DNA from 2 places in the Streptomyces sp. T12 genome. Region 2 is predicted to be linked to the other one. Evidence: predicted binding sites of a transcription regulator. Region 2 holds the regulator's gene; the other holds the start of a gene.

Region 1 (11,050 bases), 3.2 Mb from region 2:
TCGTCAACCGTCTCACCCACGTCCACCTGGAGGCGTCCGCCAAGGACTGGCTGACCTGGGCCGCGAACAACGGCATCCACCCGTGGATCCTGGACCACCTCACCGACCGGCCCGACCACCTGTGGTCCAAGCCGCCGAAGACCGAGGAGCCGTTCTCCACGCCCCGCTCCTGGCACATGCTCTCCGACGCGCTGCACTCCTTCGGCCAGGGCCTCGACGAGGCGACGCTGAAGGTGCTCGCGCACGGCACGCTGACGCCCGTACACGCCACCGCGTTCTGCGGCTACGTCAAGATCGTGCGCAGCCAGTTCGGCATCGAGGCGATCATCAAGGGCGACGCTCGATGGCCGCACCGCATGGAGGACCGCGACCTGCTCTACTACCTCGCCGAGTCCTTCCGCGGCCGCCTCGTCAAGGAGCTGCCCGCGAGCAAGGAGCACATGTCGGCGAGCGGCCGGCAGACCGCGTACCGCGCGAAGTCGCTGCTGGTGCAGCTCGCGGAGATCTCCGTCGAGGTCGCCCAGAGCGTCATCGCCTCCGACGCCGACGGCAACCCGGTCCTGCCCGCCTGGTTCCTGGTGGAGGCGGCGCGGGACATGCCGCGGCTGGTCGAGGCGCGGCGATGAGCCGGACGCCCGCCAACCGGACTCCCGCCAAGAAGAAGCGGGACGTCGCGGCCGAGGCGTTCGCCGAGGGGATGCGGCTGGTGCGGGCCAACCCCGCGCTCGCCGCCGTCGAGTTCAGTGTCTGCCGCGACGAGAAGTGCGAGACGGCGCCCCGGGACGGACTCGTCCGCGTCTCCTCCAGCGGCACGCTGCACGCCCACCCGGCCCGCATCGCCGATCCCGCCGTATGGGCCTGGTCGATCGCGCACGCCGTTCTCCACCTCGGCTTCGGCCACGTCCCGGCGGCGAAGGGGGAGCGCGAGCAGCCCGACCGCTACGACATCGCCGCGCGCTGCGTGGTCGTCAACCGCTTCCTGCTGTCCTTCCCCGTAGGCAGTGCCCCGGACGACCGGCCCCTGTCGTACCCGGACGGCGACGAGGAGCGACTCGCCGCGCACTGGCGACGCGACGGGCTCCCGGCCGCGTACGAGCACTGCGGTACCGCGGGCGGTGAGCCCGACCAGCTGCTCGTGGAATGGCGCGGCTGGTACCACCAGCCCCCGGACCACCAGCTGGCGTTCGCCACCGCGCTGACCCGCACCGTCTCCGCCGCGATGGACATGGCGGGCGGCCGCCGCGACTCCCTGGACGGCGAGCCGCTCAAGAAGCGGCCCTGGCAGTGGGCGCTGGAGTGGTTCATCACCTCCTACCCGCTGCTCGGCGGCATCGCGGCCGGCATCAAACTGGTCGCCGACGCCGAACTCGCCCACGCGCACGGCATCTCCGTCGCCGCCGTCAACGCCGAGGCCGGCGAGATCTACATCAACCCGCTGCGCCACTTCGAGGACGAGGAGTGGCGGTTCATCCTCGCCCACGAGATGCTGCACGCCGCCCTGCGCCACGGCGACCGCTGCGGCACCCGCGACCCGTACCTGTTCAACGTCGCCTGCGACTACGTCATCAACGGCTGGCTGCGCGAGATGCAGGTCGGCGAGATGCCCCACGGCCTGTTGTACGACGCGCAGTTCACCGGTCTGTCCGCCGAGGAGGTGTACGACCGGATCGTCGGCGACCTGCGCCGGATGCGCCGGCTGGGCACCCTGCGCGGCAAGGGCGTCGGCGATGTGCTGGGCGCCCCGCTCGGCGCGCCCGGCGACACGTGCGACCTCGACGAGTTCTACCGCCGCGGCCTCTCCCAGGGGCTCGACCTGCACCAGCAGCAGGAGCGCGGCTTCCTGCCCGGCGGCCTGGTCCAGGAGATCCGCGCGCTCAGCCACCCGCCGCTGCCCTGGGACGCCCGACTCGCCCGCTGGTTCGACGAGTTCGTGCCGCGCCCGGAGCCGGTCCGGACCTACGCCCGCCCCTCGCGCCGCCAGTCGTCCACGCCCGACATCCCGCGCGCGGGACGCTACTTCCCGCCCGAGGAGATCGCCCGCTGCACTTTCGGCGTCGTCCTGGACACCTCCGGCTCCATGGACCGGGTGCTGCTCGGCAAGGCGTTGGGCGCCATCGCCTCCTACGCCGCGGCCCGGGACGTACCGGCGGCGCGGGTGGTGTTCTGCGACGCGGCACCGTACGACGCCGGGTATGTGCCGGTGACGGACATCGCCGGGCGGGTGCGGGTGCACGGCCGCGGCGGTACGGTCCTGCAGCCCGGGATCGACCTGCTGCAGCGCGTGGACGACTTCCCGCCGGGCGCGCCCGTCCTGGTCATCACGGACGGCTGGTGCGACGTGCTGCGGGTGCGGCGCGAGCACGCGTACCTGATTCCCCAGGGCCGACGCCTGCCGTTCACCCCCCGTGGGCCGGTCTTCCGGGTGCAGTGAGCCCGAGTGTGATCGGATGGGGGACACGGACCCAGGAAACGGGCCCCCACGCGAAAGGAAGAATCGTGGCTACCACGCGCTCCGCACACACCGTCTGGGAAGGCAACCTGCTCGAGGGCAACGGTGTCGTCAACTTCGACTCCTCCGGTGCCATCGCCGCCCAGCCGGTCACGTGGGCCTCGCGCTCCCAGGACGCGAGCGGCAAGACCAGCCCCGAGGAGCTGATCGCCGCCGCGCACTCCAGCTGCTTCTCCATGGCGCTGTCGCACGCCCTGGCGGGTGCCGGCACGCCGCCCACCAAGCTCGTCACCTCGGCCGACGTGAGCTTCCAGCCGGGGGAGGGCATCACCGGCGTTCACCTCACCGTCGAGGGCACCGTTCCCGGCCTCGACGAGGAGGGCTTCGCCGCGGCGGCGGAGGATGCCAAGAAGAACTGCCCGGTCAGCCAGGCGCTGACGGGTACGACGATCACGCTGACGGCGAAGTTGGCGTAGCGCTCCGCAGGGGGAGCCCCGGGGGGGCGGCCCTCCGGGCCGGCCCCCCGAATCCTGAGCGGGCGCTCAGCCTCCGTTTGGCACCCCGCCTCCCGGTCACCCGTCCCATTGACAAGAACCCGCTCAAGTTTTGTGCTGGAGTTCAAGGGGCGCCCTGGCGGAAGGGGACAGCGATGGCACGCGCGGTCGGGATCGATCTCGGGACCACGAACTCGGTGGTGGCCGTCCTGGAGGGCGGCGAGCCCACGGTTGTCGCCAACGCGGAGGGGGCCAGGACCACACCGTCGGTCGTGGCCTTCGCCAAGAACGGCGAGGTACTCGTGGGGGAGGTGGCCAAACGGCAGGCGGTGACGAACGTCGAGCGCACCGCCCGCTCGATGAAGCGGCACATGGGTGACGGACCCTGGCGCTTCCCGGAACAGGGGGACGTCGACGGCACCCGCTACCGGGCGCAGGAGCTGTCCGCCCGGGTGCTGCAGAAACTGAAGCGGGACGCCGAGTCGTATCTCGGCGAGGACGTCACCGACGCGGTGATCACCGTCCCCGCCTACTTCGACGACGCCCAGCGGCAGGCCACCAAGGAGGCCGGGGAGATCGCGGGCCTGAAGGTCCTGAGGATCATCAACGAGCCCACGGCCGCCGCCCTCGCCTACGGCCTCGACCGGGGCGAGGAGCAGACGGTGCTCGTCTTCGACCTCGGCGGCGGCACCTTCGACGTCTCGCTGCTGGAGATCGGCGACGGCGTCATCGAGGTCAAGGCCACCAACGGTGACACGCACCTGGGCGGCGACGACTGGGACCAGCGCATCGTCGAGCACCTCGTGAAGAAGTTCAAGGGGTCGTACGGCATCGACCTCGGCAACGACAAGATGGCGCTGCAGCGGCTGCGCGAAGGTGCCGAGAAGGCCAAGATCGAGCTGTCCAGCTCCTCCGAGACGACGATCAACCTGCCCTACATCACCGCCTCCGCCGAGGGCCCCCTCCACCTCGACGAGAAGCTGACCCGCGCCCAGTTGCAGGAGCTCACCGCGGACCTCCTCGACCGCTGCAAGACCCCCTTCCACCAGGCGGTCAAGGATGCCGGCATCAAGCTCTCCGCGGTCGACCACGTCATCCTCGTCGGCGGCTCCACCCGCATGCCCGCCGTCACCGACCTCGTCAAGGAACTCACCGGCAAGGACCCGCACAAGGGCGTCAACCCCGACGAGGTCGTGGCCGTCGGCGCGGCCCTCCAGGCGGGCGTCATCCGCGGCGACGTCAAGGACGTCCTGCTCCTCGACGTCACCCCGCTGTCCCTCGGCATCGAGACCAAGGGCGGCATCATGACGAAGCTCATCGAGCGCAACACGACGATCCCCACCCGGCGTTCGGAGATCTTCACCACGGCCACCGACAACCAGCCCTCCGTCGGCATCCAGGTCTACCAGGGCGAACGCGAGATCGCGGCGTACAACAAGAAGCTCGGCGTCTTCGACCTCACCGGCCTGCCGCCGGCCCCGCGGGGCGTCCCGCAGATCGAGGTCGCCTTCGACATCGACGCCAACGGGATCATGCACGTCTCCGCCAAGGACCTGGCCACCGGGCGCGAGCAGAAGATGACGGTGACGGGCGGCTCGGCGCTCCCGAAGGACGACATCGACCGCATGATGCGGGAGGCCGAGCAGTACGCCGAGGAGGACCGCAACCGCCGCGAGGCGGCCGAGACCCGCAACCAGGCCGAGCAACTCGTCTACCAGACCGAGAAGTTCATCCGCGACAACGAGGACAAGGTCCCGGCGGACACCAGGTCCGAGGTCGAGTCGGCGATCACCGACCTCAAGCAGCAACTGGAGCAGAACGCCGAGACGAGCGCCCTGCGCACGGGAATCGAGAAGCTCGCCTCGGTCAGCCAGAAGATGGGCCAGGCGATGTACGCCCAGACCCAGCAGACCCCGACGGACAGCACCACCGGCACGGGCACCGAGCACACCTCACCGCAGGACGACGAGGGCGTGGTGGACGCGGAGATCGTGGACGACGAGAAGGAGCAGAAGGGCGGGGCGGCCTAGGGCGCCGCCTAGGATCCGGCCCGCTCCCAGCCCCGCTTCTCCGGCCGCGGCCCCAGTTGCTCGGGGTCGCGGGTTCGGTACACCACGTACGGCCGGAACAGGTACTGCACCGGTGCGCTGAACATGTGGACCAGCCGGGTGTACGGCACCAGGGCGATGAGGGCCATGCCGAACACCGCGTGGACCTGGTACAGGACCGGGACGCCTGCCATCAGGTCGGTGTCCGGACTGAGGGTGAACAGGCTGCGGGCCCAAGGGGCGATGGACCGGCGGTAGTCGTAGCCGTCGCCGGAGGTGTGGGACAGCTTGGCGACCATGCCCAGCACGATCGCCGCGACCAGCACGAGGTACATGAGCTTGTCGTTGACGGTGGTCGCGCGGAACACCGGTGCCCGGGTGCGGCGGCGGTGGACCAGCAGCGCGATCCCGCCGACCGTGACGATGCCGGCCGCCGTGCCGCCGTAGAGGGAGAACAGGTGGTAGGTGCGCTCGCTCACGCCGACGGCGTCCGTCCACGACGCGGGGATGAACAGACCGACGACGTGGCCGACCAGCACGAACAGGATGCCGTAGTGGAAGGCGGGCGAGGCGATGTTCAGGAGCTTCGACTCGTACACCTGGGAGGAGCGTGTGGTCCAGCCGAACCGGTCGTAGCGGTGGCGCCAGGCGAGGCCGGCGACGAGCAGGGCGAAGGTGACGTAGGGCAGGACGCCCCACAGGAGGGTGGTCATGGGCGCGCCCCCGTGTGGTCGGTCGGAAGAGTGGCGCACACGGCGTCCAGGACGGACGCGTACGGTGTGCCGAAGTCGGTGAGCCGGGCGCGGAGTTGCTCCAGGCACTCCCGGTGTTCCAGAAGGAGGTCGGTGTTGCCGGTGCGGGCCGTGAACTCCAGTACCGCGGGCAGGAAGTCGGGCAGCTCCTCGCCGGCGAACTCCAGGCCGTGCGCGCGGTAGACGTCCTTGAAGCGGACCAGCGACATGCCGCGCCGCCGGGTGTCCCCGTCGTGCCACCAGCTCAGGTACAGGCTGTGGCGGTTCTTGAAGTCGAAGACCTGGACGTAGTGGGCGGCCAGCTCCTGCGGGGGCGTGACCATCGCGTGGTCGGTGAACTCGCGTAGTTGCGGGGCGGCTTCGCGCAGCAGTGGCAGGCGGGCGCGGAAGTCGTCGTCGGGGTAGGTCAGGCAGAGCGCGGCCGCTTGGTAGAGCACCTCGAAGGACGGCATCAGGCCTCCTCGGCGTCGGCTGTGGGGGGTGTGGGGGTTGTGCCGGCCGTGTCGTCCGTGTCGTCCGCGGTCTGCCGTCTGCGCAGGAGGTGGAAGTTCTCCACCGGCACCAGCGGCAGCAGCTTGCGGCCGGAGTCCTGGCCGAAGGGTCCGTCCCCGCCCATCCCGGGCCCGCCGTCGTAGTCCAGGCTGCAGCCCTGCGGGAGCGCCGACTCCTCAAGGCGCCGGGCGTCGCCGACGGCGGCCGTCGGAATCACGTACCGGTCCTCGTACTTGGCGATCGCCAGCAGCCGGTACATCTCCTCGATCTCGAACTGCCCCATGCCGACGGCTGCCGCCACCGAAGGGTCCGGCTCCTCACCGAGGTTGATCGCCCGCATGTGGGAGCGCATCGCGGCCAGTTTCTCCAGCGAGGACCGCACCGGCGCGAGGTCGCCGGCCGTGAACAGCTCCGCCAGGTACTCCAGGGGGATGCGCAGGCTGTCGATCGCGCCGAACAGGTTCCGTGCGTCCTCGCCGTCGTGCCCGGTCTCGGTCAGCGCGTCCACCACCGGGGAGAGCGGCGGGATGTACCAGACCATCGGCATCGTCCGGTACTCCGGGTGCAGCGGAAGCGCCACCCGGTACTTGCTGATCAGCGCGTGCACCGGGGAGCGACGGGCGGCCTCCAGCCAGTCGTACGGGATCCCCGCCTCCTCGCAGGCCCGCCGCACCTCGGTGTCCTCGGGGTCGAGGAAGACTCCCAACTGCGCCTCGTACAGGTCACGTTCGCTGCGCACCGAGGCGGCGGCCGTCACCTTGTCGGCGTCGTACAGAATCACCCCGAGATAGCGCAGCCGGCCCACGCACGTCTCCGAACAGACCGTCGGCAGACCGACCTCGACGCGCGGATAGCACAGGGTGCACTTCTCGGCCTTGCCGGTGCGGTGGTTGAAGTACACCTTCTTGTACGGGCATCCCGTCACGCACATCCGCCAGCCCCGGCACCGGTCCTGGTCGACGAGGACGATGCCGTCCTCCGCCCGCTTGTACATCGCGCCGGACGGACACGACGCCACGCAGGACGGGTTGAGGCAGTGCTCGCAGATGCGCGGCAGATAGAACATGAAGGTCTGCTCGAACTCGAACCGCACCTTGTCCGAGGCCTGCCTGCGGGCGCGCTCGACCATCGGGTCGAAATCGCCGTGGGCGGGGGCGCCGGCGAGGTTGTCGTCCCAGTTCGCCGACCACTCGATCTTCATCGGCTTGCCGTCGAGCTGCGATATCGGCTGCGCCACCGGGAAGTCGTCGCCCAGCGGGGCGTCGGTGAGGTTCTTGTAGTCGTACGTCCAGGGTTCGTAGTAGTCCTTGATCTCGGGGAGTTCGGGGTTGGAGAAGATCCCGGCGAGCTTGCGCAGCCGGCCGCCCGCCTTCAGCTTCAGCGCGCCGCGCCGGTTCAGCTCCCAGCCGCCGCGCCAGCGCTCCTGGTCCTCGTAGCGGCGTGGATAGCCCTGGCCGGGGCGGGTCTCGACGTTGTTGAACCAGACGTACTCCATGCCCCGCCGGTTGGTCCACGTCTGTTTGCAGGTGACCGAGCAGGTGTGGCAGCCGATGCACTTGTCGAGGTTCATCACCATCGCGATCTGGGCCATCGGACGCATCAGTACTCGACCTCCTGGCTGCGGCGGCGGATCACCGTCACCTCGTCGCGCTGGTTGCCCGTCGGGCCCAGGTAGTTGAACGCCCAGGACAACTGGGCGTAGCCGCCGATGAGATGGGACGGCTTGAGGATCAGCCGGGTGAGCGAGTTGTGGATGCCGCCGCGCTTGCCGGTGGCCTCCGTCTTCGGTACGGCGACCGTGCGCTCCTGCGCGTGGTGCATGTAGACGGTGCCGGGCGGCATACGGTGCGAGACGACGGCCCGGGCGACGACCACGCCGTTGCGGTTGACCGCCTCGACCCAGTCGTTGTCCACGGCGCCGATCGCGTCCGCGTCCTGCGGGGACATCCAGATGTTCTGGCCGCCACGGGACAGGGCCAGCATGAAGAGGTTGTCCTGGTACTCGGAGTGGATGGACCACTTGTTGTGCGGGGTGAGGTAACGCACCGTCACTTCACGTTGCCCGTCCGGACCGAGGCTCGGTTCGCCGAACAGCTTGTTCATGTCCAGTGGCGGCCGGTAGACCGGGAGCGCCTCGCCCAGCTCGTGGATCCAGTCGTGGTCGAGGAAGAAGTGCTGGCGGCCGGTGAGGGTGTGCCAGGGCTTGAGGTGCTCGGTGTTGAGGGTGAACGCGGTGTAGCGCCGCCCGCCCGACTCGCTGCCCGACCACTCCGGTGAGGTGATCACCGGCACCGGCGCGGCCTGCGTGTCCGCATACGTGATCCGCTTGCCCTCGTGCTCGTCCGCGAGGTGCGCCATCTCCTGCCCGGTGCGGGCCTGAAGGGTGCGGAAGCCCTGGGTGGCGAGGCGGCCGTTGGTGGTGCCGGAGAGGGCGAGGATGGTGTTCGCGGCCTTCACGGCCGTATCGAGCAAGGGGCGGCCGTCGTGCCGCACGCCGTTCAGCCGCCTCAGGTCCTCGACCTCCTCGTCCGGCTCCAGCGTGATGCCCTTGGCGGGCAGGCCGAGTTGCTCGACCAGCGGGCCCAGCGCCGTGAACTTGGCGCCGATCGCCGTGTAGTCCCGCTCGACGACGGTCAGGTTCGGCATGGTCTTGCCGGGCACGGGGTCGCACTCGCCCCGCTTCCAGTCCAGGACCACCCCGCCCGGCTGGGCGATCTCGCCCGGGGTGTCGTGCTGGAGCGGAGTCGCCACCAGGTCTTTGCGCACGCCCAGATGGCCGACGGCGAGCTCGCTCAGCCGCTCGGCCAGCGCCTTGAACGCGTCGAAGTCGGTGCGGGCCTGCCACGGCGGATCCACGGCCGGAGTGAAGGAGTGCACAAAGGGGTGCATGTCCGTGCTGGACAGGTCGTGCTTCTCGTACCAGGTCGCCGCGGGCAGGACGACGTCCGACAGCAGCGTGGACGAGGTCTGCCGGAAGTCCAGCGACAGCAGCAGGTCGAGCTTGCCCTCGGGCGCCTCGTCGCGCCAGGTCACATCCCGCGGCCGTACGTCCTCGGAGGCCTCCTCCGCCTGAAGGGAGGAATGCGTGCCGAGCAGGTGCCGGGTGAAGTACTCGGCGCCCTTCGCGGACGAGCCCAGCAGGTTGGCCCGCCACAGTGTCAGCACCCGCGGCCAGTTCTCCGGCGCGTCCGGGTCCTCGCAGGCGAACTTCAAGGTGCCCGCCCGCAGTTCGGCCACCACCCGCGACACCGGATCACCGAACACCTCGCCCAGCTCCAGCGGATTGCGGTCGAAGGTCGGATACGACGGCATCCACCCCGCACGCGCCGACAGCGCGATACAGTCCGCGCCCGTCATCCCCCGGAACCGGCCCGCACCGAGCGGCGAGGCGAGCACGTCGGCCGTGAACCGGTCGTAGCGCCACTGGTCGGTGTTGAGGAACCAGTACGCCGTGCCGATCATCTGGCGCGGCGGCCGCGACCAGTCCGACGCCGCCGCCAGCGTCGCCCAGCCGGTCACCGGACGGCACTTCTCCTGCCCCACGTAGTGCGCCCAGCCGCCGCCGTTGCGGCCCTGGCAGCCGGTGAGCTGGAGCAGGGCGAGGAAGGCGCGGTAGATCGTCTCGGAGTGGAACCAGTGGTTGGTGCCGGCCCCCATCAGGATCATGCAGCGGCCCTTCGACCGCTCGGCCGTCCGCGCGAACTCCCGCGCGATCCGCACGCACTTGGCCGCCGGTACGGAGGTGTGCGCCTCCTGCCAGGCGGGCGTGCCGGGCGCGTCGGCGTCGTCGTACGACACCGGCCAACGGCCCGGCAGCCCCTCCCGCGCCACCCCGTACTGCGCGAGCAGCAGGTCGAAGACCGTCGTCACCAGCGGCCCGCGCGCTCCGCCGAGCTTCGTCGCCGGGACACCGCGCCGTACGACGTCCCCGCGCCCCTGCCCGTGCGGTCCGCCCTCGGTGTCGAAGCGGGGCAGCAGCACCTCCACGGCTGCGGCGACCGCACTGCCGTACAAGCTCAACTGCGGGTGTATGTCGCCCAGTTCGAGGTTCCACCGGCCCTTGCCGGAATCGGTCCAGCGGAAGCCGAGTGAGCCGTTCGGGGCGACCGCGCGGCCCGTCACCTCGTCCAGCACGACCGTCTTCCACTCGGCGCTCTCGCCCGCCTTCCCCAGGTCCGAGGCGCGCAGGAACTTCGCCGGGACGTAAGCCCCGTCCCGCTCCTCCAGGGTGACGAGGAACGGCAGGTCGGTGAACTGCCGTACATAGTCCGCGAAGAACGGTGTCTCGCGGTCGACGAAGAACTCCTTGAGGACGACGTGGCCCATGGCGAGGGCCAGCGCGCCGTCCGTGCCGGGGTGCGGGTGGAGCCACTCGTCGGCGAACTTGGCGTTGTCGGCGTAGTCGGGGGCGACGACCACGACCTTCTGGCCCCGGTAGCGGGCCTCCGCCATCCAGTGCGCGTCGGGGGTGCGGGTCACCGGGACGTTCGAGCCCCACATCATCAGATACGCCGCGTCCCACCAGTCGCCCGACTCCGGTACGTCGGTCTGGTCGCCGAAGACCTGCGGGGAGGCGACGGGCAGGTCGGCGTACCAGTCGTAGAAGGACAGCATCGGGGCGCCGATCAGGGAATGGAAGCGCGCGCCCGCCGCGTGCGACACCATCGACATCGCGGGGATTGGGGAGAAGCCGGCGATGCGGTCGGGGCCGTACGTCTTGATGGTGTGCACGTGCGCGGCGGCGACCAGCTCGATCGCCTCGTCCCAACTCGCCCGCACCAGGCCGCCCTTGCCGCGCGCCCGCTGGTAGCGGCG
Region 2 (11,050 bases):
CGCCGCCCTGACCGGTTTCCTCATGCACAACTGGCACCCCGCGCGGATCGGGCTCGGGGCGTGCGGGTCCCTGTTCGTCGGGTTCGTGCTGGCGTCGACGGCCGTGATGACCCGTACCGGACACGATCCGGTGTCGAGCGCGGGCGTGCTCTACGCGGTCACCGCGCTGGCCACCGCCGACGTCCTCCTGGTGGCGCTGTCCCGTCGGCTGGCCGGGCGGCCGCTGCTGCGGGGCGGGCCCGACCATCTCGCTCATCGCCTGCGCCGGGTCGGCCTCACCCCGCCGGCCGCGACGGCCCTCCTGGGTCTGGCGGCCTTCGCCGGGGTGCTCGTCGGCGTCCTCGTGCACATGGGATGGATTGCCGAGTCGGGGGTGTTCTGGGTGGGGGCGGGTGCCCTCATCGCCGTATTCGGACTCCTGCTCATCAAGCCGTACGCGCCTCGCCGTCAACCCTCTTTTCCCGTAGGGGGTTCTGTTCGGCCGCCGACACAGGCCACATCTACGCAGGTCAGAGCCCAGTTGCGTGTAAGGAACGGATAAGAGTTGAGTGGGGTCGACTCAGCTCTGTTGACCGGGCGGGGGCCGTCATGCACACTTGAGTCCGTTCCACTCAAGTCAGCTGGAGGAATTCACCATGGCACGTGCGGTCGGCATCGACCTGGGCACGACTAACTCCGTCGTCAGCGTTCTTGAAGGCGGCGAGCCCACCGTCATCACCAACGCAGAGGGCGCCAGGACCACGCCGTCCGTCGTCGCCTTCGCCAAGAACGGCGAGGTGCTCGTCGGCGAGGTGGCCAAGCGTCAGGCGGTCACCAACGTGGACCGGACCATCCGGTCCGTGAAGCGCCACATGGGCACCGACTGGAAGATGGAGCTCGACGGGAAGCCCTTCAACCCGCAGCAGATCTCCGCCTTCATCCTCCAGAAGCTGAAGCGGGACGCCGAGTCCTACCTGGGCGAGAAGGTGACCGACGCGGTCATCACCGTCCCGGCGTACTTCAACGACTCCGAGCGTCAGGCGACGAAGGAGGCCGGCGAGATCGCCGGTCTGAACGTCCTGCGCATCGTCAACGAGCCCACCGCGGCCGCGCTCGCGTACGGCCTCGACAAGGACGACCAGACGATCCTCGTCTTCGACCTTGGTGGCGGCACCTTCGACGTGTCCCTGCTGGAGATCGGCGACGGCGTCGTCGAGGTGAAGGCCACCAACGGTGACAACCACCTCGGTGGTGACGACTGGGACCAGCGCGTCGTCGACTACCTGGTGCAGCAGTTCAAGTCCGGTCACGGCGTGGACCTCGCCAAGGACAAGATGGCCCTCCAGCGCCTCCGCGAGGCCGCCGAGAAGGCCAAGATCGAGCTGTCCTCCTCCACCGAGACCTCGATCAACCTTCCGTACATCACCGCCTCCGCCGAGGGCCCGCTGCACCTGGACGAGAAGCTCACCCGGGCTCAGTTCCAGCAGCTGACGGCCGACCTGCTGGAGCGCTGCAAGACCCCGTTCTTCAACGTCATGAAGGACGCCGGCGTCTCCATCAACGAGATCGACCACGTCGTCCTCGTCGGTGGCTCCACCCGTATGCCCGCCGTCGCCGAGCTCGTGCGCGAGCTGACCGGCGGCAAGGACGCCAACAAGGGTGTGAACCCGGACGAGGTCGTCGCCATCGGCGCCTCGCTCCAGGCCGGTGTCCTCAAGGGTGAGGTCAAGGACGTCCTGCTCCTCGACGTGACCCCGCTGTCCCTCGGTATCGAGACCAAGGGCGGCATCATGACCAAGCTCATCGAGCGCAACACCACGATCCCGACCAAGCGGTCCGAGATCTTCACCACGGCCGAGGACAACCAGCCGTCCGTGCAGATCCAGGTCTACCAGGGCGAGCGCGAGATCGCGGCGTACAACAAGAAGCTCGGGATGTTCGAGCTGACCGGTCTGCCGCCGGCGCCGCGTGGCGTCCCGCAGATCGAGGTGTCCTTCGACATCGACGCCAACGGCATCATGCACGTGACCGCCAAGGACCTGGGCACGGGCAAGGAGCAGAAGATGACCGTCACCGGCGGCTCCTCGCTGCCGAAGGACGAGGTCGACCGCATGCGCCAGGAGGCCGAGCAGTACGCGGACGAGGACCACCGCCGCCGCGAGGCCGCCGAGACCCGCAACCAGGGCGAGCAGCTCGTCTACCAGACGGAGAAGTTCCTCAAGGACAACGAGGACAAGGTCCCCGGCGAGGTCAAGACCGAGGTCGAGGCCGCCGTCGAGGAGCTGAAGACCGCGCTCAAGGGCGAGGACACCGCCGAGATCCGCACGGCCACCGAGAAGGTCGCCGCGGTCTCGCAGAAGGTCGGCCAGGCCATGTACGCCGACGCCCAGGGCGCGCAGGCCGCCGGCGGTCCGGAGGGCGCCACCCAGGGTGGTGCCGGTGCCAAGGCCGCTGACGACGACGTCGTGGACGCCGAGATCGTGGACGACGAGCGCAAGGACGGTGCCGCGTGACGGAGGAGACCCCGGGCTTCGACGAGAAGCCTGACGTCCCCTCCGGCGCCACCTCTGAAGACGCCGAGCCGGCGGCCGCTCCCCAGGAGGGGGCGGCCCCGGCCGGGGACGCATCAGCGCAGATCACCGGTCTGACGGCCCAGCTGGACCAGGTGCGCAAGGCGCTCGAAGAGCGCACCGCGGACCTCCAGCGGCTCCAGGCCGAGTTCCAGAACTACCGCCGCCGCGTCGAGCGCGACCGGATCACGGTCAAGGAGATCGCCATCGCGAACCTCCTGACCGAGCTCCTGCCCGTGCTCGACGACATCGGCCGCGCGCGGGACCACGGCGAACTCGTCGGCGGATTCAAGTCCGTCGGGGAGTCGCTGGAGACCGTCGCGGCGAAGATGGGTCTGCAGCAGTTCGGCAAGGAGGGCGAGCCCTTCGACCCGACGATCCACGAGGCCCTGATGCACTCATACGCGCCGGACGTCACCGAGACGACCTGCGTGGCGATCCTGCAGCCCGGGTATCGCATCGGCGAGCGCACCATCCGCCCCGCGCGGGTGGCCGTCGCCGAGCCCCAGCCGGGCGCGCAGACGGTCAAGGCCGACGAGGCGACCGAGGCGGCCGACGACAAGGAGAGCGGTGGCCCGGACGAGGGCTGACGTTGAACCGAGGAGAGAGGAGGGGCGTCGAGGATGAGCACCAAGGACTTCATCGAGAAGGACTTCTACAAGGTCCTCGGCGTCCCCAAGGACGCCACCGAGGCCGAGATCAAGAAGGCGTATCGCAAACTCGCTCGCGAGTACCACCCGGACGCCAACAAGGGCAACGCCAAGGCGGAGGAGCGCTTCAAGGAGATCTCCGAGGCGAACGACGTCCTCGGTGACCCCAAGAAGCGCAAGGAGTACGACGAGGCACGCGCCCTCTTCGGCAACGGCGGCTTCCGTCCGGGGCCGGGCGGCGCGGGCGGCTCCTTCAACTTCGACCTGGGCGACCTCTTCGGAGGCGGCGCCCAGGGCGGCCAAGGGGGAGCCGGCGGCTTCGGCGGCGGACTCGGTGACGTCTTCGGGGGCCTGTTCAATCGCGGCGGTACGGGCACGACCCGGACCCAGCCCCGGCGCGGCCAGGACATCGACACCGAGGTCAGCCTCAGCTTCACCGAGGCGATCGAGGGCGCGACGGTCCCGCTGCGCATGTCCTCGCAGTCGCCGTGCAAGGCGTGCGCGGGCACCGGCGACAAGAACGGCACGCCGAGGGTGTGCCCGACCTGCGTCGGCACCGGCCAGGTGGCCCGGGGTTCCGGTGGCGGCTTCTCCCTCACCGACCCCTGCCCGGACTGCAAGGGGCGCGGTCTGATGGCCGAGCACCCGTGCCTGGAGTGCAAGGGCAGCGGCCGCGCGAAGTCGTCCAGGACCATGCAGGTCCGCATCCCGGCCGGGGTGTCGGACGGCCAGCGCATCCGCCTGCGCGGCAAGGGCGCACCCGGTGAGCGCGGCGGCCCGGCCGGCGACCTGTACGTGACCGTGCACGTCGAAGCGCACCCGGTGTTCGGCCGCAAGGAGGACAACCTCACGGTGACCGTCCCCGTGACCTTCACGGAGGCGGCCCTCGGCGGCGAGGTCAGGGTCCCCACCCTGGGCGGACCGCCGGTCACCCTGAAACTGCCGCCCGGCACGCCCAACGGCCGCACCATGCGGGCGCGGGGCAAGGGCGCGGTCCGCAAGGACGGCACCCGCGGCGACCTCCTGGTCACCGTCGAGGTGAGTGTTCCGACGGACCTGACGGGGAAGGCTCGTGACGCACTCGAGGCGTATCGCGAGGCGACCGCGGGCGAGGACCCGCGGGCGGAGCTGTTCCAGGCCGCGAAGGGAGCATGAGTCAGATGGACGGTCGTCGACGCAACCCGTATGAACTGACCGAGGAGACCCCGGTCTACGTCATCTCGGTGGCGGCCCAGCTCTCCGGCCTGCACCCGCAGACGCTGCGCCAGTACGACCGTCTGGGCCTGGTGTCTCCGGACCGCACGGCCGGCCGGGGCCGCCGCTACTCGGCCCGCGACATCGAACTGCTGCGCACGGTCCAGCAGTTGTCGCAGGACGAGGGCATCAACCTGGCCGGCATCAAGCGCATCATCGAACTGGAGAACCAGGTCGCCGCGCTGCAGTCCCGAGTGGCCGAGCTTCAGGCCGCCGTCGAAGGGGCCGCGGCGGCGATGCAGCAGCGCGAGGCGGCGGTGCACGCGTCGTACCGCCGGGATCTGGTGCCGTACCAGGAGGTCCAGCAGACCAGCGCGCTGGTGGTGTGGCGGCCGAAGAAGTCCAAGGACTAGGCAGGCACTCAGGCGAAGGGGCCCGGAGGTTCGGCGTGAACCTCCGGGCCCCTCGGCATGCCGTCAGGCATCGGCGGCCTGCGGGTTGCCTCGACTCAGCTGCCGCTGGGCAGGGTGACGGCGGTGGCCACGTCCGTGTACGCCTGAGTGCCGTCCTCCTTGGTGAAGGAGGCCAGGTAGTAGACGGTGGTCCCGGCCGGCGCGGTGGTGTCGGTCCAGTACGGGGTCGTCGCGGGCGTCTGAGTCAGACGGACCCAGGTGTTCGTCGCGCGGTCCCAGCGGTGGACGTGGTAGCCGTCGGCCTCGGTGAAGGACGTGCCGTAGCAGTACGGGTCCACCTGGACGTGGCCCGACTGGTCGACGAAAGAGCCCAGATCGCACGCCGTGGCCGCGGGGGCGGCGGTCGTCGGGCGGAGGTCGAGCTCGGTGACGGAGACCGTGGAGACCGGGTCGCTCCAGTAGGTCCCGTCGCCCTCGGGGTCGCCGATGAACTCCGCGACATTGCCGTAGCGGTCCACGGCGACGACGACGTAGTACTTCTCCTCGCCGTCCGCCGGCATGCGCAGCAGCGTCTCCGACTTGGTGGCGTCCACCGTGCCGATGTAGTCGGGGTGCTGGGACGGATGCGACTGCTCGTAGATCCGGTACTCGGCCAGGTCCTCCACCGGGCTCGGGTCCCAGTCGAGCTTGACGCCGTACTCCAGGGCCTGCGCGGTCAGGTTGGTCACGGCCGGCGGGGCGATCTCGTCGCCCGGGCGGGTGACGAGGATCTCCTGGGAGGCGACGGACCAGCGGCCGTGGATGTCCTTCCGTTTCACCACGTAGGCGTAGGTGGCGCCCTGCTCGCCGTCGTAGTCGGTGCAGCTGCGGACCGTGTTGCCGGCGGCGTCGGTGCTCGTGGCGCGGTCGCGGCAGTTGACGCCCGTCCAGGTGCGGGTGCCGTCGGCCGGGGCGGGCGAGCGCAGGACCGCGTAGGTCTCGGTGTCGTTGTCCGCGGGCTCGCTCCAGCTGATCACCGCGCCGTACGACGGGGTGGTGGCGGTGACCTTCTGCGGCGGGGCGATGGTCGGGACACCGCTCACGACGGTGGAGTAGGTCTGGTTCCAGGCCGCGTCGTAGGCGAGGACCTTGTAGTCGTACGACACGCCGTACAGCGCCGAGGTGTCGGACCAGTTCGTCTCGGTGGTCTCGGGGTGCTCGGTCCAGGCGGTCTCCGAGCTCTTCTTGCTGAAGACGGAGAAGGCGACGGCGTCCGCGGGGGCCGTCCAGGACAGGTTGTTGGCGTCCGCGGTGCTCGTGACCGTCAGCACCGGCGCGGCCGGCGCGGTGAAGTCGGGCGTGGGCACCGGGCCCAGGGCGGCGGTGCCCGCCGACTCGTTGCCCGCCTTGTCGTAGGCGCGGATCTGGTAGACGTACGACTGCCCGGTCGACGGCGGCGTGTCGGAGAAGGTGCGGCTGGTGGTCGTACCGACGCGGGTCCAGGTGCCGGTGCCCGCCGGCGCCCGGTGGACGCGGTAACCCGCGAGGTCCATCTCCTTGTTGGCCGCCCAGCTGAGGGCAGCCGTGTTGCCGGTGGTGCCTGAGACGTACTTCCAGGTGGCCCCGGTCGGCGCCAGCGGCGCCACCTTGTCGTAGGTCGCCGAAGTGCGCGGCGTGTAGGCGAACTTGACGTTGGCCGTGCCGGTCCAGTTGACGTAGTCGACGCGCAGGGTGTGCTTGCCCTGCGGGATGGTGAGGTTGAGCGTCTTGGAGACCGTGGTGGAGGTGTTCTTCCACAGGTCGATCTTGCGGACGCCGTCGAGGTAGACGCGGATGCCGTCCAGACCGGAGGCGGTGAAGGTGAAGGGGCCGCCGGAGCCGAAGTCGCGGGCGACGGTCCAGCGGACGCCGAAATAGTTGCCGGGGAGACCGGATGCCGGGGCGCCCGTCCCCCAGTTCTGGTCGATGACGCTGTCGCAGTCGGTCTTCTTCGGCGTACCGGAGAAGGTGGTGTTCGCGAAGAACTGGCGTTTGAAGACCGGCGAGGTACAGGTCACGGCGGCTGAGGCGGGGGTCGCGAGGGCCGTGAGCAGGCCGCCCGCGGTGGCGAGCACGAGGGCGGTCGCGGTGGCCGCGGTCGTGCGTCTGGCTGGGTTCATGCGGTCCTTCAGTCCTGTTCGGCGACGGCGGTGATCAACCGTCGCCGAACAGACCGGCCGGAACGCCGATTGGTTGTACGGCCCATGTCGTCGGCTGTACCGGTGTCAGGGAATCAGGTCACCGATCGCATCGCCGACCAGCATCCACATCGGCTGTGCGCCCGTGCCGAACGCCGCGGCGAGGGCGTAGCCCAGGGCGGCGTCCGTGGAGTCCGGCTCGATGCCCGGCTCGATGTCCGGCCCGGTTTCCGGACGCCATTCGGCGGTCACTTCCCCGTCGCCCTCGGAGAAGAAGTCCCCCAATCGGCGCCCGTCCCGCAGGAATCGGCTCCCCGGCAACGAGTCGGGCACCAGCCGCCAGACGTGGCCCGCATGCCGGACGTCGACCCGGAACGAACGCCGGGTCAGCCGGCCCTTGGCGGGGTACACGGAGGCTTCCTCGCCGGCGACGGTGAGGGTGAGCCGGCCGCCGTCCCGGGTACCGACGGGGATGTGGTCGTCGGTCTCGGTACCGGCGGCACGGCTCAGCACGATCAGCGGGATCGCCTCGCCCTCGACGACGACTTCGCCGCGCTCGGTGTCCAGGCGGACGGTCAGCGGGCCGAACAGGCTGTCCTCGACAGGGGTTTCGGTGACGGTCATGCGGATGATCCTCGCAGGCCGCCGGCCGGGTCAGGCGGCGGGTGCGGTGACCGTCCAGTCGCCCGCGGGCACGGACTCGGTGCCGTCGGCCTGCACACCGGTCACCCAGTAGTAGGACGTGGTGCCACGCCGCGCGCCGGTGTCGAAGTACGTGAACGCGGCGGCCGGGAGTTCGGCGATCTTCTCGTACGTCGAGGAGGCCGGGTTCCACCGGTAGACGCGGAAGCTCTCCGCGGGGTCGGCGGACTCCTCCTCGCCCGCGCCGAGCCCGGACCACTCAAGCTGGTTGCCCTCGTCGCCCTCCGCGCCCGTGGCCGTCAGGCGCAGCGGTGAGCCCTCGGGCGTCGCCACGCTCGGCGTCATGTCGAGCTCGGTGACCCGCACGGCCTCGACCGGATCGTCGCTCCACTTGTTGGCGGAGTTCCCCTCGTCGTCCACGGCGTCGACGAAGAAGCAGACCTCGTCGCCGTCCGGGAGCGTGGTGTACGCGTAGGAGGTCTCGTCGGGGGAGACGTAGTCCACCAGGCTTGCGGCGCAGACCTGTTCGCCCTCATCGCCCCACAGCTCGCCCCAGTGGATCGTGTAGTGCCGCAAGTCCTGGGCCGGGCTCTTGTCCCAGTCCAGCTGGAAGCCGTACTCGGTCGGGGTGACGCTCAGGCCGGTGACGAGCGGCGGCGGATCGTTGTCCCAGATCCTGCCCCGCTGGGGCTCGGTCCGGGCGGACTCGTTGCCCGCCGCGTCGACGGCCGACACCCGGTAGTAGTACACGGTGCTCTCGACGGCCGAGGTGTCCAGGTAGGAGAGCTGGTCCGTGCTCGCGACCTCGGTGTACGTGCCGTTCTCGCTCGCCGCCCGGAAGACGCGGTACGTCGCCGCGTCCGCGACCTTGTCCCAGCCGACCAGCAGCCCGCCGGTACCCCCGGTCGGGGTCACCTCGCCCGTCGCGCTCGTGATGGTGGGCACGCCGGGCGCGACCCGGTCGACGGTGGTGACGGCCTGGTCCGCCGTACCGGCCGACTCGTTGCCGGCCTTGTCGTGGGCGCGGATCTCGTAGTAGTACGTCGCGCCGGTCACCGGCAGGGTGCTGTCGGTATAGGTGGTGGAGGCGGTCGTCGCGAGGGGCGTGCCGGGGAAGGCGGCGCCCTTGAGGCGGCGGTAGACGCGGTATCCCGCGAGGTCCATCTCCTTGTTCTTCGCCCAGGTCAGCTTGGCCTTGCCGGTCGCCTGGTCGTACGCCACCGAAGTGCCGGTCGGGGCAAGGGGCTTGACCGTGTCGACGGACGCCGTGGTGCGGGGCGTGTAGCCGAACCTGACGTTGGCCGTGCCGGTCCAGTTGGCGAAGTCGACGCGCAGGGTGTGCTGGCCGGACGGGATCGTGACGTTGACCGTCTTGGACACCGTGGAGGAGACGTTCTTCCACAGGTCGATCTTGCGGATGCCGTCGAGGTAGACGCGGATGCCGTCCTGGGCCGAGGCCGCGAAGGAGAAGGGGCCGCCGGAGCCGAAGTCCCGCGTCACGGTCCAGCGGACGGAGAAGTTGTCCTTCGGCAGACCGGTGACGGGAGCCCCGCTCCAGCTCTGGTCGATGGCGCTGTCGCAGTCCGTTTTCTTCGCGGTGCCGGAAAGGGTCGTATTCGCGAAGAACTGCCGCTTGAAGACGGGTGAGGCGCAGGTCACGGCGGCGGACGCGGGGACCGTCGCGAGCAGGGTGCCCGCGGTGGCGAGCACGACCGTCGTGGCAGCAGCGGCGGTCGTACGTCTGGCTGGGTTCATTCGATCCTCTGGTCGGGTGCGGAACAGCGGTCAGGGAGCTGTCCTGATCACGACTCGCGAGGAATGGCGTTGGTTGTACGGATCTTGGTCGACTCTTCGACCAAGGTTCGGTGGAGGGGGTGTAATGGCCGTTTGGAGGCGATCCGTGATGTCTTCACATGCTCAGCGGAGCGTGGTGTTGCGCACTCGTTAAGTAGTTCCGCTTGACGCTGAGGGTCGTCGCCGCGTTGTCTTTTCAGACATCTGGGCGCAATGGCGCGTCCGTGTCCCGAAGGCACCAGAAGTGAGCTCCTCTATGCGTCCCATGCGCCCCCTGCGCCGTACCGCCACAGCCGTGGCCGCCGCGTCGACGATGACCCTTTCGCTGGCCGCGTGCGGGGCACTGGGCGTCACCGGGGACAGCAGTGAGGCGAGCCCGACCAAGGGCAACGACATCACCGTGGGGCTGCTGCTGCCGGAGACGGCGAACACGCGCTACGACAAGTTCGACTACCCCATCATCAGGAGCAAGGTCCAGGAGCTCACGGACAAGCAGGGCCAGGTCGTCTACCTGAACGCCGACGCGGACGCGAAGAAGCAGGCGAGCCAGCTGCAGAAGATGATCGACGACCAGGTCGACGTGATCCTGCTGGACGCCGTCGACGCGCACGCCATCGCCGACGGCGTGCAGAAGGCCAAGGACGCCGGGATCCCGGTCATCGCCTACGACCGCCTGGCCGAGGGACCGATCGACGCCTACGTCTCCTTCGACAACGAACTGGTCGGTGAGGTGCAGGGCCGCACCCTGCTGGAGGCCATGGGCCCGGACGTCGACTCGTCCGACAAGATCGTGATGATGAACGGCTCGCCCACCGACCCGAACGCCAAGCAGTTCAAGGCGGGCGCCCTCTCCGAGCTCAACGGCTCGGTGGACGTCGCCAAGTCCTACGACACCAAGGACTGGAAGCCGGAGAACGCCCAGGCCAACATGGCCCAGGCGATCAAGTCCATCGGCGTGAACAACATCAAGGGCGTCTACTCCGCCAACGACGGCATGGCCGGCGGCGTCATCAAGGCCCTGAAGGCAGCGGGCGTGACCGAACTGCCGCCGATTACCGGGCAGGACGCCGAACTGGACGGCGTCCAGCGGATCGTGAGCGGCGAGCAGTACATGAGCGTGTACAAGTCGTACCCGCAGGAGGCGGAGAGCGCCGCGGAGATGGCCGTGGCCAAGGTCCAGGGCCACGACATCCAGTTCGACTCCCTCACCCAGGACCAGGTCGACAGCCCGACCGACCAGGACATCCGGGCGCTGCTGGTCCCCGTGGTCGCCCTGACCCAGGACAACATCGAGGAGACCGTCGTCGCCGACGGGATCTACCAGCTGTCCGAGATCTGCACCGCCAAGTACAAGGCGGACTGCACGTCCATCGGGCTGAAGTAAGGCCCCTACGGGCGGGTCGGCGAGCAGAGCTCCTCGCTGGAGTTCATGGTCGCCCGCTGACAGGCACACGAAACGGCCGGGAGGGGGCCGGCACTCCGCCGGCCCCCTCCCGGCCGCTGCCTCTGCACCGCTTCGTTCACGCCACCCGCGTGAACTCCACCGTCACCTCCGGCGGCCCGCCGGGCACGCCGCGGTAGATGCCCTTGTGCGGGGTGACGTCGTCGTAGTCGCGGCCGCGGCCGACGACGACGTGGGACTCGTCGGCCCG

The links. The regulator HspR, encoded in region 2, represses chaperone genes until heat shock. The targets are predictions, from matches to a motif close to TTGAGNNNNNNNNNCTCAA.
Region 1: the regulator HspR is predicted to act here: its motif matches at 3,034-3,052, upstream of dnaK (molecular chaperone DnaK).

What each region holds. Positions count from the first base shown of each region.
Region 1 is NZ_CP117866.1:9,057,946-9,068,995, forward strand. It holds gene PBV52_RS40690 (ATP-binding protein) at 1-626, shown strand, start outside; gene PBV52_RS40695 (hypothetical protein) at 623-2,431, shown strand; gene PBV52_RS40700 (OsmC family protein) at 2,497-2,925, shown strand; gene dnaK (molecular chaperone DnaK) at 3,099-4,973, shown strand; gene narI (respiratory nitrate reductase subunit gamma) at 4,982-5,704, opposite strand; gene narJ (nitrate reductase molybdenum cofactor assembly chaperone) at 5,701-6,195, opposite strand; gene narH (nitrate reductase subunit beta) at 6,195-7,835, opposite strand; gene PBV52_RS40725 (nitrate reductase subunit alpha) at 7,835-11,050, opposite strand, start outside.
Region 2 is NZ_CP117866.1:5,819,097-5,830,146, forward strand. It holds gene PBV52_RS26200 (MraY family glycosyltransferase) at 1-541, shown strand, start outside; gene dnaK (molecular chaperone DnaK) at 636-2,492, shown strand; gene grpE (nucleotide exchange factor GrpE) at 2,489-3,139, shown strand; gene dnaJ (molecular chaperone DnaJ) at 3,173-4,354, shown strand; gene PBV52_RS26220 (heat shock protein transcriptional repressor HspR) at 4,360-4,806, shown strand; gene PBV52_RS26225 (PA14 domain-containing protein) at 4,902-6,944, opposite strand; gene PBV52_RS26230 (hypothetical protein) at 7,050-7,586, opposite strand; gene PBV52_RS26235 (PA14 domain-containing protein) at 7,617-9,359, opposite strand; gene PBV52_RS26240 (sugar ABC transporter substrate-binding protein) at 9,664-10,782, shown strand; gene PBV52_RS26245 (transglutaminase family protein) at 10,919-11,050, opposite strand, start outside.